DNA from 3 places in the Serpentinicella alkaliphila genome. Region 3 is predicted to be linked to each of the others. Evidence: a T-box and tRNA genes for the amino acid it is inferred to sense, from the RefSeq annotation. Region 3 holds a T-box; the other regions hold tRNA genes.
What was found. A T-box is a leader RNA that pairs with one kind of tRNA and senses whether it is charged. The one in region 3 lies ahead of pheS (phenylalanine--tRNA ligase subunit alpha), so its partner is inferred to be a tRNA-Phe.
Positions count from the first base shown of each region.

Region 1 (3,258 bases), 1.3 Mb from region 3:
GGCTCCCGTAGCTTTTCATGACTTACCACGTCCTTCTTCGGCTCCTGGTGCCAAGTCATCCTCCCTTTGCCCTTACTAGCTTGACCTTTAAAAGATGCTTGTAAATTTCTTTACTTAACTTTATTTCTCACTTTGCAGTTTTCAAAGAACACTTGTTCTTCCTGCCTTTTGGCCGGAATACTATATTACCATCTTTTTATCTTCATGTCAATTGGTACTTGATGGCATTTGTTTGGTGGGCTCAAGTGGACTCGAACCACCGACCTCACGCTTATCAGGCGTGCGCTCTAACCACCTGAGCTATGAGCCCAATTTTTATCTTTTGTTATTGAAAGACAAAGTCTCTCAAAACTAAACAGTATAGAAGCTTTTCTCCTTAGAAAGGAGGTGATCCAGCCGCACCTTCCGATACGGCTACCTTGTTACGACTTCACCCCAGTCATCGACTTCACCTTCGACAGCTCTCTCCATTTCTGGTTAAGTAGCTGGCTTCGGGTGCTTCCGACTCCCATGGTGTGACGGGCGGTGTGTACAAGACCCGGGAACGCATTCACCGCGACATTCTGATTCGCGATTACTAGCAACTCCAGCTTCATGTGGGCGAGTTTCAGCCCACAATCCGAACTGGGACCGACTTTATGGGATTTGCTTAAGATCACTCTCTTGCTGCCCTTTGTATCGGCCATTGTAGCACGTGTGTAGCCCTGAACATAAGGGGCATGATGATTTGACGTCATCCCCACCTTCCTCCGAGTTATCCCCGGCAGTCTCTCTAGAGTGCCCACCCTAAGTGCTGGCAACTAAAGATAAGGGTTGCGCTCGTTGCGGGACTTAACCCAACATCTCACGACACGAGCTGACGACAACCATGCACCACCTGTCACTTCAGTCTCCGAAGAGAAGGAACCGGTTAAGGTTCTGTCTAAAGGATGTCAAGTCCAGGTAAGGTTCTTCGCGTTGCTTCGAATTAAACCACATGCTCCGCTGCTTGTGCGGGTCCCCGTCAATTCCTTTGAGTTTCACTCTTGCGAGCGTACTCCCCAGGCGGAGTGCTTAATGCGTTAGCTCCGGCACTGAAGGTCTCCCTCCAACACCTAGCACTCATCGTTTACGGCGTGGACTACCAGGGTATCTAATCCTGTTTGCTCCCCACGCTTTCGTGCCTCAGCGTCAGTTACAGTCCAGAGAGTCGCCTTCGCCACTGGTGTTCCTCCTAATATCTACGCATTTCACCGCTACACTAGGAATTCCACTCTCCTCTCCTGCACTCAAGCCAAACAGTTTCAAAGGCTTACTACGGTTGAGCCGTAGCCTTTCACCCCTGACTTGTTTGGCCGCCTACGCACCCTTTACGCCCAGTGATTCCGGATAACGCTTGCCCCCTACGTATTACCGCGGCTGCTGGCACGTAGTTAGCCGGGGCTTCCTCCTAAGGTACCGTCATTATCTTCCCTTAGGACAGAGCTTTACGACCCGAAGGCCTTCTTCGCTCACGCGGCGTTGCTGCATCAGGGTTTCCCCCATTGTGCAATATTCCCCACTGCTGCCTCCCGTAGGAGTCTGGACCGTGTCTCAGTTCCAGTGTGGCCGGTCACCCTCTCAGGTCGGCTACTGATCATCGTCTTGGTAAGCCATTACCTTACCAACTAACTAATCAGACGCGGGCCCATCCTATGCCGAAGTTCTTTGACCATTTAGGGATGCCCCTAATCGGCTTTATGCGGTATTAGCACTGGTTTCCCAATGTTATCCCCCTGCATAGGGTAGGTTGCCCACGCGTTACTCACCCGTCCGCCGCTAGGATTTGGAAGCAAGCTTCCTCCTCCTCGCTCGACTTGCATGTGTTAGGCACGCCGCCAGCGTTCATCCTGAGCCAGGATCAAACTCTTAATTAAAAATTTCTGGGTTGCATCTTTTTGATGCTTTTTTTCTTGCTGGCTTTCTATACTGTTTAGTTTTCAAAGACCTTTTTTATCTGCCGCTTTTGGCGACTTATCTAATATATCATTTTTGATTTCTTATGTCAATTCTTATTGCTTGGTAATAATTTGAAATAATTATTTGCAATAAATGGTGCCCAGAGGCGGAATCGAACCACCGACACGGAGATTTTCAGTCTCCTGCTCTACCGACTGAGCTATCTGGGCATATATATACCATTAAATAATGAAGTTATATGGTGGGCCTTCAGGGACTCGAACCCCGGACCTGCCGGTTATGAGCCGGATGCTCTGACCAACTGAGCTAAAGGCCCTCACTAAAAAATGGTCCGGGTGGAGAGATTCGAACTCCCGACCCCATGGTCCCAAACCATGTGCGCTACCAAACTGCGCTACACCCGGATAATAATGGCGGAGAAGGCGGGATTCGAACCCGCGCGCCGCATACACGACCTAACGGTTTAGCAAACCGTCCTCTTCAGCCTACTTGAGTACTTCTCCATTATTGGCGGAGAGGGTGGGATTCGAACCCACGGCCCCTTTCGGAGTCACTGGTTTTCAAGACCAGCTCCTTAAACCGCTCGGACACCTCTCCTAAATGGTGATCCATCCGCGACTCGAACGCGGGACACCCTGATTAAAAGTCAGGTGCTCTACCGACTGAGCTAATGGATCACTTATATGGCTGGGATATCAGGACTCGAACCTGAGAATGACGGAGTCAAAGTCCGTTGCCTTACCGACTTGGCTATATCCCAACATTGAAATTTATAACATGGCGTGCCCACAGGGATTCGAACCCCGGACACACGGCTTAGAAGGCCGTTGCTCTATCCAGCTGAGCTATGGGCACATGTATATATTATTGGAGCGGGTGAAGGGAATCGAACCCTCGCGGTCAGCTTGGAAGGCTGAAGTTCTACCACTGAACTACACCCGCATATATGGAGCTGGCGATAGGAATCGAACCTACAACCTGCTGATTACAAGTCAGCTGCTCTACCGTTGAGCCACGCCAGCATTAATATATTTTCTAATTTAGTTTTAAAATGGCGATCCGGAAGGGGCTCGAACCCTCGACCTCCAGCGTGACAGGCTGGCATTCTAACCAACTGAACTACCGGACCACTTGTTTAAAATATGGTGGGCGCAACAGGACTTGAACCTGTGACCCCCTGCTTGTAAGGCAGGTGCTCTCCCAGCTGAGCTATGCGCCCATATTTGGTGACCCCTAGGGGAATCGAACCCCTGTTACCGCCGTGAAAGGGCGGTGTCTTGACCGCTTGACCAAGGGGCCTAGTTTATGGTTGCGGGGGCA
Region 1 is NZ_CP058648.1:1,374,040-1,377,297, reverse strand. Features, by position in the region: rRNA gene HZR23_RS07075 (23S ribosomal RNA) at 1-86, opposite strand, end outside; tRNA gene HZR23_RS07070 (tRNA-Ile) at 234-310, opposite strand; rRNA gene HZR23_RS07065 (16S ribosomal RNA) at 381-1,895, opposite strand; tRNA gene HZR23_RS07060 (tRNA-Phe) at 2,072-2,147, opposite strand; tRNA gene HZR23_RS07055 (tRNA-Ile) at 2,178-2,254, opposite strand; tRNA gene HZR23_RS07050 (tRNA-Pro) at 2,266-2,342, opposite strand; tRNA gene HZR23_RS07045 (tRNA-Ser) at 2,350-2,441, opposite strand; tRNA gene HZR23_RS07040 (tRNA-Ser) at 2,447-2,535, opposite strand; tRNA gene HZR23_RS07035 (tRNA-Lys) at 2,540-2,615, opposite strand; tRNA gene HZR23_RS07030 (tRNA-Gln) at 2,623-2,698, opposite strand; tRNA gene HZR23_RS07025 (tRNA-Arg) at 2,717-2,793, opposite strand; tRNA gene HZR23_RS07020 (tRNA-Gly) at 2,807-2,880, opposite strand; tRNA gene HZR23_RS07015 (tRNA-Thr) at 2,886-2,960, opposite strand; tRNA gene HZR23_RS07010 (tRNA-Asp) at 2,991-3,067, opposite strand; tRNA gene HZR23_RS07005 (tRNA-Val) at 3,082-3,157, opposite strand; tRNA gene HZR23_RS07000 (tRNA-Glu) at 3,163-3,237, opposite strand; tRNA gene HZR23_RS06995 (tRNA-Met) at 3,245-3,258, opposite strand, start outside.
Region 1: it has a tRNA-Phe gene. The T-box ahead of pheS (phenylalanine--tRNA ligase subunit alpha) is inferred to sense a tRNA for this amino acid. The anticodon was not compared.

Region 2 (3,258 bases), 870 kb from region 3:
AACTTCCCAAATTTTAATTTGGTGTAGTTTGTAATACTCAGCATTAGCTGAGCTTCATATTAAATTACTTCTTTTTGAAAAACCTTCATCGAAGGTCTCTCAAAACTAAACAGTATAGAAGCTTTTCTCCTTAGAAAGGAGGTGATCCAGCCGCACCTTCCGATACGGCTACCTTGTTACGACTTCACCCCAGTCATCGACTTCACCTTCGACAGCTCTCTCCATTTCTGGTTAAGTAGCTGGCTTCGGGTGCTTCCGACTCCCATGGTGTGACGGGCGGTGTGTACAAGACCCGGGAACGCATTCACCGCGACATTCTGATTCGCGATTACTAGCAACTCCGGCTTCATGTGGGCGAGTTTGACCCACAATCCGAACTGGACCGACTTTATGGGATTTGCTTAAGATCACTCTCTTCTTGCCGCCCTTTGTATCGGCCATTGTAGCACGTGTGTAGCCCTGAACATAAGGGGCATGATGATTTGACGTCATCCCCACCTTCCTCCGAGTTATCCCCGGCAGTCTCTCTAGAGTGCCCACCCTAAGTGCTGGCAACTAAAGATAAGGGTTGCGCTCGTTGCGGGACTTAACCCAACATCTCACGACACGAGTGACGACAACCATGCACCACCTGTCACTTCAGTCTCCGAAGAGAAGGAACCGGTTAAGGTTCTGTCTAAAGGATGTCAAGTCCAGGTAAGGTTCTTCGCGTTGCTTCGAATTAAACCACATGCTCCGTCGCTTGTGCGGGTCCCCGTCAATTCCTTTGAGTTTCACTCTTGCGAGCGTACTCCCCAGGCGGAGTGCTTAATGCGTTAGCTCCGGCACTGAAGGTCTCCCTCCAACACCTAGCACTCATCGTTTACGGCGTGGACTACCAGGGTATCTAATCCTGTTTGCTCCCCACGCTTTCGTGCCTCAGCGTCAGTTACAGTCCAGAGAGTCGCCTTCGCCACTGGTGTTCCTCCTAATATCTACGCATTTCACCGCTACACTAGGAATTCCACTCTCCTCTCCTGCACTCAAGCCAAACAGTTTCAAAGGCTTACTACGGTTGAGCCGTAGCCTTTCACCCTGACTTGTTTGGCCGCCTACGCACCCTTTACGCCCAGTGATTCCGGATAACGCTTGCCCCCTACGTATTACCGCGGCTGGCGGCACGTAGTTAGCCGGGGCTTCCTCCTAAGGCATCGTCATTATCTTCCCTTAGGACAGAGCTTTACGACCCGAAGGCCTTCTTCGCTCACGCGGCGTTGCCGCATCAGGGTTTCCCCCATTGTGCAATATTCCCCACTCCGCCTCCCGTAGGAGTCTGGACCGTGTCTCAGTTCCAGTGTGGCCGGTCACCCTCTCAGGTCGGCTACTGATCATCGTCTTGGTAAGCCATTACCTTACCAACTAACTAATCAGACGCGGGCCCATCCTATGCCGAAGTTCTTTGACCATTTAGAGATGCCCCTAATCGGCTTTATGCGGTATTAGCACTGGTTTCCCAATGTTATCCCCCTGCATAGGGTAGGTTGCCCACGCGTTACTCACCCGTCCGCCGCTAGGATTTGGAAGCAAGCTTCCTCCTCCTCGCTCGACTTGCATGTGTTAGGCACGCCGCCAGCGTTCATCCTGAGCCAGGATCAAACTCTTAATTAAAAATTTCTGGGTTGCATCTTTTTGATGCTTTTTTTCTTGCTGGCTTTCTATACTGTTTAGTTTTCAAAGACCTTTTTTTATCTATCGCTTTTAGCGACTTTTATATATTATCATGTTTTATCGTTTATGTCAATGTGTATTGTTAATCCTTTTATTTACATTTTCTTATCTATACCCTATAGCCCTTCACCAGAGCCAGAATTATATAGTACCATGTTTATCTAATCATGTCAATTATATAAATTTTGGTAATATATTTAATTCTTTAATGGTGCCCAGAGGCGGAATCGAACCACCGACACGGAGATTTTCAGTCTCCTGCTCTACCGACTGAGCTATCTGGGCATTTTATCGCAGTTTCGTATTTCAAATTTACTTACTCCCTTTGGTCATATAAATTTGATACTCATTGCGTTTGGCCTACCTCAATTTACATGATAAATCTGGTTAGGTCCTAATGGTGGGCTCAAGTGGACTCGAACCACCGACCTCACGCTTATCAGGCGTGCGCTCTAACCACCTGAGCTATGAGCCCTTACTTCACTACTGGTCCGGGTGGAGAGATTCGAACTCCCGACCCCATGGTCCCAAACCATGTGCGCTACCAAACTGCGCTACACCCGGATATTTATATTAATGGCGGAGAAGGCGGGATTCGAACCCGCGCGCCGCTTACACGACCTAACGGTTTAGCAAACCGTCCTCTTCAGCCTACTTGAGTACTTCTCCTTATTTAAAAATGGCGTGCCCACAGGGATTCGAACCCCGGACACACTGCTTAGAAGGCCGTTGCTCTATCCAGCTGAGCTATGGGCACATTTTTATTTTTATGGAGCGGGTGAAGGGAATCGAACCCTCGCGGTCAGCTTGGAAGGCTGAAGTTCTACCACTGAACTACACCCGCATATATGGAGCTGGCGATAGGAATCGAACCTACAACCTGCTGATTACAAGTCAGCTGCTCTACCGTTGAGCCACGCCAGCGTGTTTAATATTACTTCTTTTGTTTTTTTAATGGCGACCCGGAAGGGGCTCGAACCCTCGACCTCCAGCGTGACAGGCTGGCATTCTAACCAAACTGAACTACCGGGCCATTTATGGTAGCGGCAACAGGAGTCGAACCTGTGACCTTTCGGGTATGAACCGAACGCTCTAGCCAGCTGAGCTATGCCGCCATATTTTTGGTGAAAAAATCCCCTACAAAAGGTAGAGGACTTATTCATATTTAAAACCGCAACGACCTACTCTCCCAGGCGGCTGCCCGCCAAGTACCATCGGCGCTGAAGGGCTTAACTTCTGTGTTCGGTATGGGAACAGGTGTGACCCCTTCGCTATTGTCACGATTTATTGAGAGTGTTCTCTCAAAACTACAAGTGAGATTTTAAAGCTTTCATCTTTTTTGGTCAAGCCCTCGACCTATTAGTATCGGTCAGCTTAATGCATTACTGCACTTACACCTCCGACCTATCTACCAGATAGTCTCTCTGGGGTCTTACCCCTTTCGGGTGGGAAATCTTATCTTGAGGGGGCTTCGTGCTTAGATGCCTTCAGCACTTATCCCTTCCGTACTTAGCTACCCAGCTGTGCTCCTGGCGGAACAACTGGTGCACC
Region 2 is NZ_CP058648.1:928,166-931,423, forward strand. Features, by position in the region: rRNA gene HZR23_RS04665 (16S ribosomal RNA) at 135-1,647, opposite strand; tRNA gene HZR23_RS04670 (tRNA-Phe) at 1,917-1,992, opposite strand; tRNA gene HZR23_RS04675 (tRNA-Ile) at 2,106-2,182, opposite strand; tRNA gene HZR23_RS04680 (tRNA-Pro) at 2,195-2,271, opposite strand; tRNA gene HZR23_RS04685 (tRNA-Ser) at 2,285-2,376, opposite strand; tRNA gene HZR23_RS04690 (tRNA-Arg) at 2,388-2,464, opposite strand; tRNA gene HZR23_RS04695 (tRNA-Gly) at 2,478-2,551, opposite strand; tRNA gene HZR23_RS04700 (tRNA-Thr) at 2,557-2,631, opposite strand; tRNA gene HZR23_RS04705 (tRNA-Asp) at 2,663-2,740, opposite strand; tRNA gene HZR23_RS04710 (tRNA-Met) at 2,746-2,822, opposite strand; rRNA gene rrf (5S ribosomal RNA) at 2,876-2,992, opposite strand; rRNA gene HZR23_RS04720 (23S ribosomal RNA) at 3,047-3,258, opposite strand, start outside.
Region 2: it has a tRNA-Phe gene. The T-box ahead of pheS (phenylalanine--tRNA ligase subunit alpha) is inferred to sense a tRNA for this amino acid. The anticodon was not compared.

Region 3 (3,258 bases):
ACCTAAGTCAAAGGCATGTAATGGCTGACCATATTCAAGCATTACATAATTTGTTATATCAACTATATTATTAATTGGACGAACCCCTGCCTTAACAAGGCGTTGTTGCATCCATAAAGGAGATGCTTCTATTTTTACATCCGTAATAACTCTTCCAATATATCTTGAGCAACCTTCCTTATCCTCTATGCTTACTTTTGCATTGTCCTCACTTTTTTCATTTTCCTCATTTAGTGTTATTGTAGGATACTCAAAAGGTAGACCTAGTGTTGCAGATGTCTCCCTAGCAATACCAATCATACTTAAACAATCAGGACGATTTGAAGTAATTTCAAATTCAATTACGTCATCAGTAAAAGGTACAACTTCTTTTAAATCAGCACCTAAGGAATATTCCTTATCTAGAATCCAAATACCATCTTTTAATTCCTCTGGAATCATACTTTTAGCTATTCCAACCTCTTCTTGGGAGCAAAGCATACCTTCAGAAACCTCTCCCCTGAGCTTACCTTTTTTTATCTTTAATCCACCAGCAAGCTCCGCACCATGGATTGCAACTGGAACGTAGTCTCCTTCTTTGACGTTTTTTGCTCCAGTTACTATTTGAAGTTTTTCAGTTCCAACATTAGCAATAACAATAACAAGTTTATCTGCATCCGGATGAGGTTTTATAGATTCTAATCTTCCAACAACTACTCCTTTAATATCTTCACCAATATTCTTTACTTCTTCTACCTTCGAGCCTGACATAGTCAATTTATCAGCTAAGGTATTTGCATCTATATTAATATTTATATAGTCTTTAAGCCATTTAACAGGTACTAACATTTAATATTCTCCTCCTATCTAACTAATCTAGAATTGATTTAAGAATCTCATATCGTTCTCATATAATAGCCTTATATCGTCGATACCGTATTTTAACATAACTAAGCGGTCGACTCCCATTCCAAATGCAAAGCCACTATATACTTCTGGATCTATTCCACAGTTTCTAAGTACATTTGGATGCACCATACCCGCGCCTAATAATTCAATCCATCCACTCTTTTTACAGAAACCACAGCCTGAACCTCCACATTTAAAACAAGTTGCATCAACTTCTGCACTTGGTTCTGTAAATGGGAAGAAATGTGGTCTAAACTTAATTTGTGTATGCTCACCTAAGAACTTCTTAACGAATACTTCTAAGGTACCCTTTAAATCTGCTAAAGTAATTCCCTTATCCACTACTAATCCCTCTAATTGATGGAACATTGGGGAATGGGTTGCATCTGGAGTATCATTTCTAAAGCACCTTCCTGGTGAAATAATTCTTATAGGCGGCTTAGTTTTTTCCATATATCTTACTTGTACTGGAGATGTCTGTGGTCTTAAAATAACATCATCATTTATATAGAAAGTATCCGTCATATCTCTTGATGGATGATTTGGAGCTGCATTTAAAGCATCAAAGTTATAATACACTGTTTCTACCTCTGGACCCTCTGCTACTTTAAATCCCATGCTAATAAATATATCCTTTAATTCATCCATACCTTGAGTTAATGGATGTCTTTTTCCTAGTACTATATCCTTTCCAGGCATGGTTACATCAATAGACTCTGTTTCAAGCTTCTTATTCATTTCCTTTGCTTTTATTAGAGTTTTTGCCTTTTCTAAATGGGCTTCAATCTCTTCTCTTACCTCATTTGCAACTTTACCGACTAGAGGTCTTTCCTCTGCAGATAAGCTACCCATACCTCTTAATACCTCTGTTAATTCCCCTTTTTTACCTAGATATTTAACTCTTGCCTTTTCCAAATCGTCAGTGAACTGAGCTGAATTAATATCAAGTATAGCTCTTTCTTGCAATTCCTTTAACTTGGCTTCCATGTTTCTATTTCTCCTCTCTACAACTAAAATTGAATATAAAAATACCTTCGTCCTAAAAAAGGGACGAAGGTATAATCCGCGGTACCACCCTAATAACATATGTAGATATGTCACTCGAAAACTGTTAACGGAGCTTACCCGGTAAAACCTACTTAAGTTTCAGCTTTACAGCTCAGGAGTGAACTTCTACAATACTTGCTTAGTAAGTGCTTTCAGCCTAGGCACTTATTCTCTTTTAAACAGTTCTTTGTATACTTTTCTCCATCATAGCTATTTTTTATATAAACTAATATAGTTTCTTGTACATAATATAGGCTGTTACGGAACCTGTCATCTCAAAGATTTTCCAAAATGTATTTGCGGTCTTCACTTGACCACTCCCTCCTCAAGCCTTTGTATTAACCCCATTATAGCATATGTTTTGGGCATAAACAATGAATTTGAAGAAAATGGTTTTTAGTTTTTTGAAAAATCAGTTTATTTATGTACATGCTCAATTGCCTTATATAATAACACTCCTGCTGCAACTGAGGCATTTAACGACTCTATATTACCAATAATTGGTATGTAAACCTTTTCATCGACCTCTTCAAGTAATTGAGGGTCAATACCATTAGCCTCGTTTCCTATTATAATTCCTAAACCACCAGAGTAGTCTATTTGTAAATAGCTTTTTTGAGTATCAAGTGTACTTCCTATTAATCTAATGTTATTTTCCTTCAAGGCAGTTACCCATGAATTATCCTCTATTTCAATAATCGGAATATTAAAAACTGCACCCATTGTTGACCTAACGGTTTTACTATTATATGGGTCAACACTACCCTTTGTTAAAATAACGGCTTTAGCATTAATAGCCACAGCAGTCCTAATTATAGTCCCCATATTTCCTGGGTCTTGAATTCTATCCAGAATAATGAAAATTGAATTATCCTCTTTATTTAAAAGAGTATCTAACTTAAAATCTATCATATTAACAACAGCCAACATCCCTTGGGGATTTTCTGTCTCTGTAATTTTTTTAAATAATTTATCAGGTACTTCAAAAACTTTATGGTTTAACATTAATGTTTTAAATAATTTTTTTCCTTCAGAGCTTTCTATTGCACTACTAGAAAAAACAACAAAATCAATTATTTGAGAGTTGCTAGACAAACAATCTACAATGACTCTATATCCTTCAACAATAAATTTACCTAGCTTTTTACGTTGCTTTCTCATCTTTAATGAGTTGATTTGTTTTATTATTTTATTATCTTCACTTGATATATATTGAGCTTCCATTTATATCTCCTAACTATCTTTGTAGTTTCTTTAGATCATTATTATGTCCAATTACTACCATAATATCACCTTCATCAATTACATCCCTAGCTATAGGTG
Region 3 is NZ_CP058648.1:60,146-63,403, forward strand. Features, by position in the region: gene pheT (phenylalanine--tRNA ligase subunit beta) at 1-828, opposite strand, end outside; gene pheS (phenylalanine--tRNA ligase subunit alpha) at 856-1,875, opposite strand; T-box leader at 1,932-2,152, opposite strand; gene HZR23_RS17935 (YqzL family protein) at 2,162-2,245, opposite strand; gene HZR23_RS00480 (TrmH family RNA methyltransferase) at 2,353-3,159, opposite strand; gene HZR23_RS00485 (potassium channel family protein) at 3,173-3,258, opposite strand, start outside.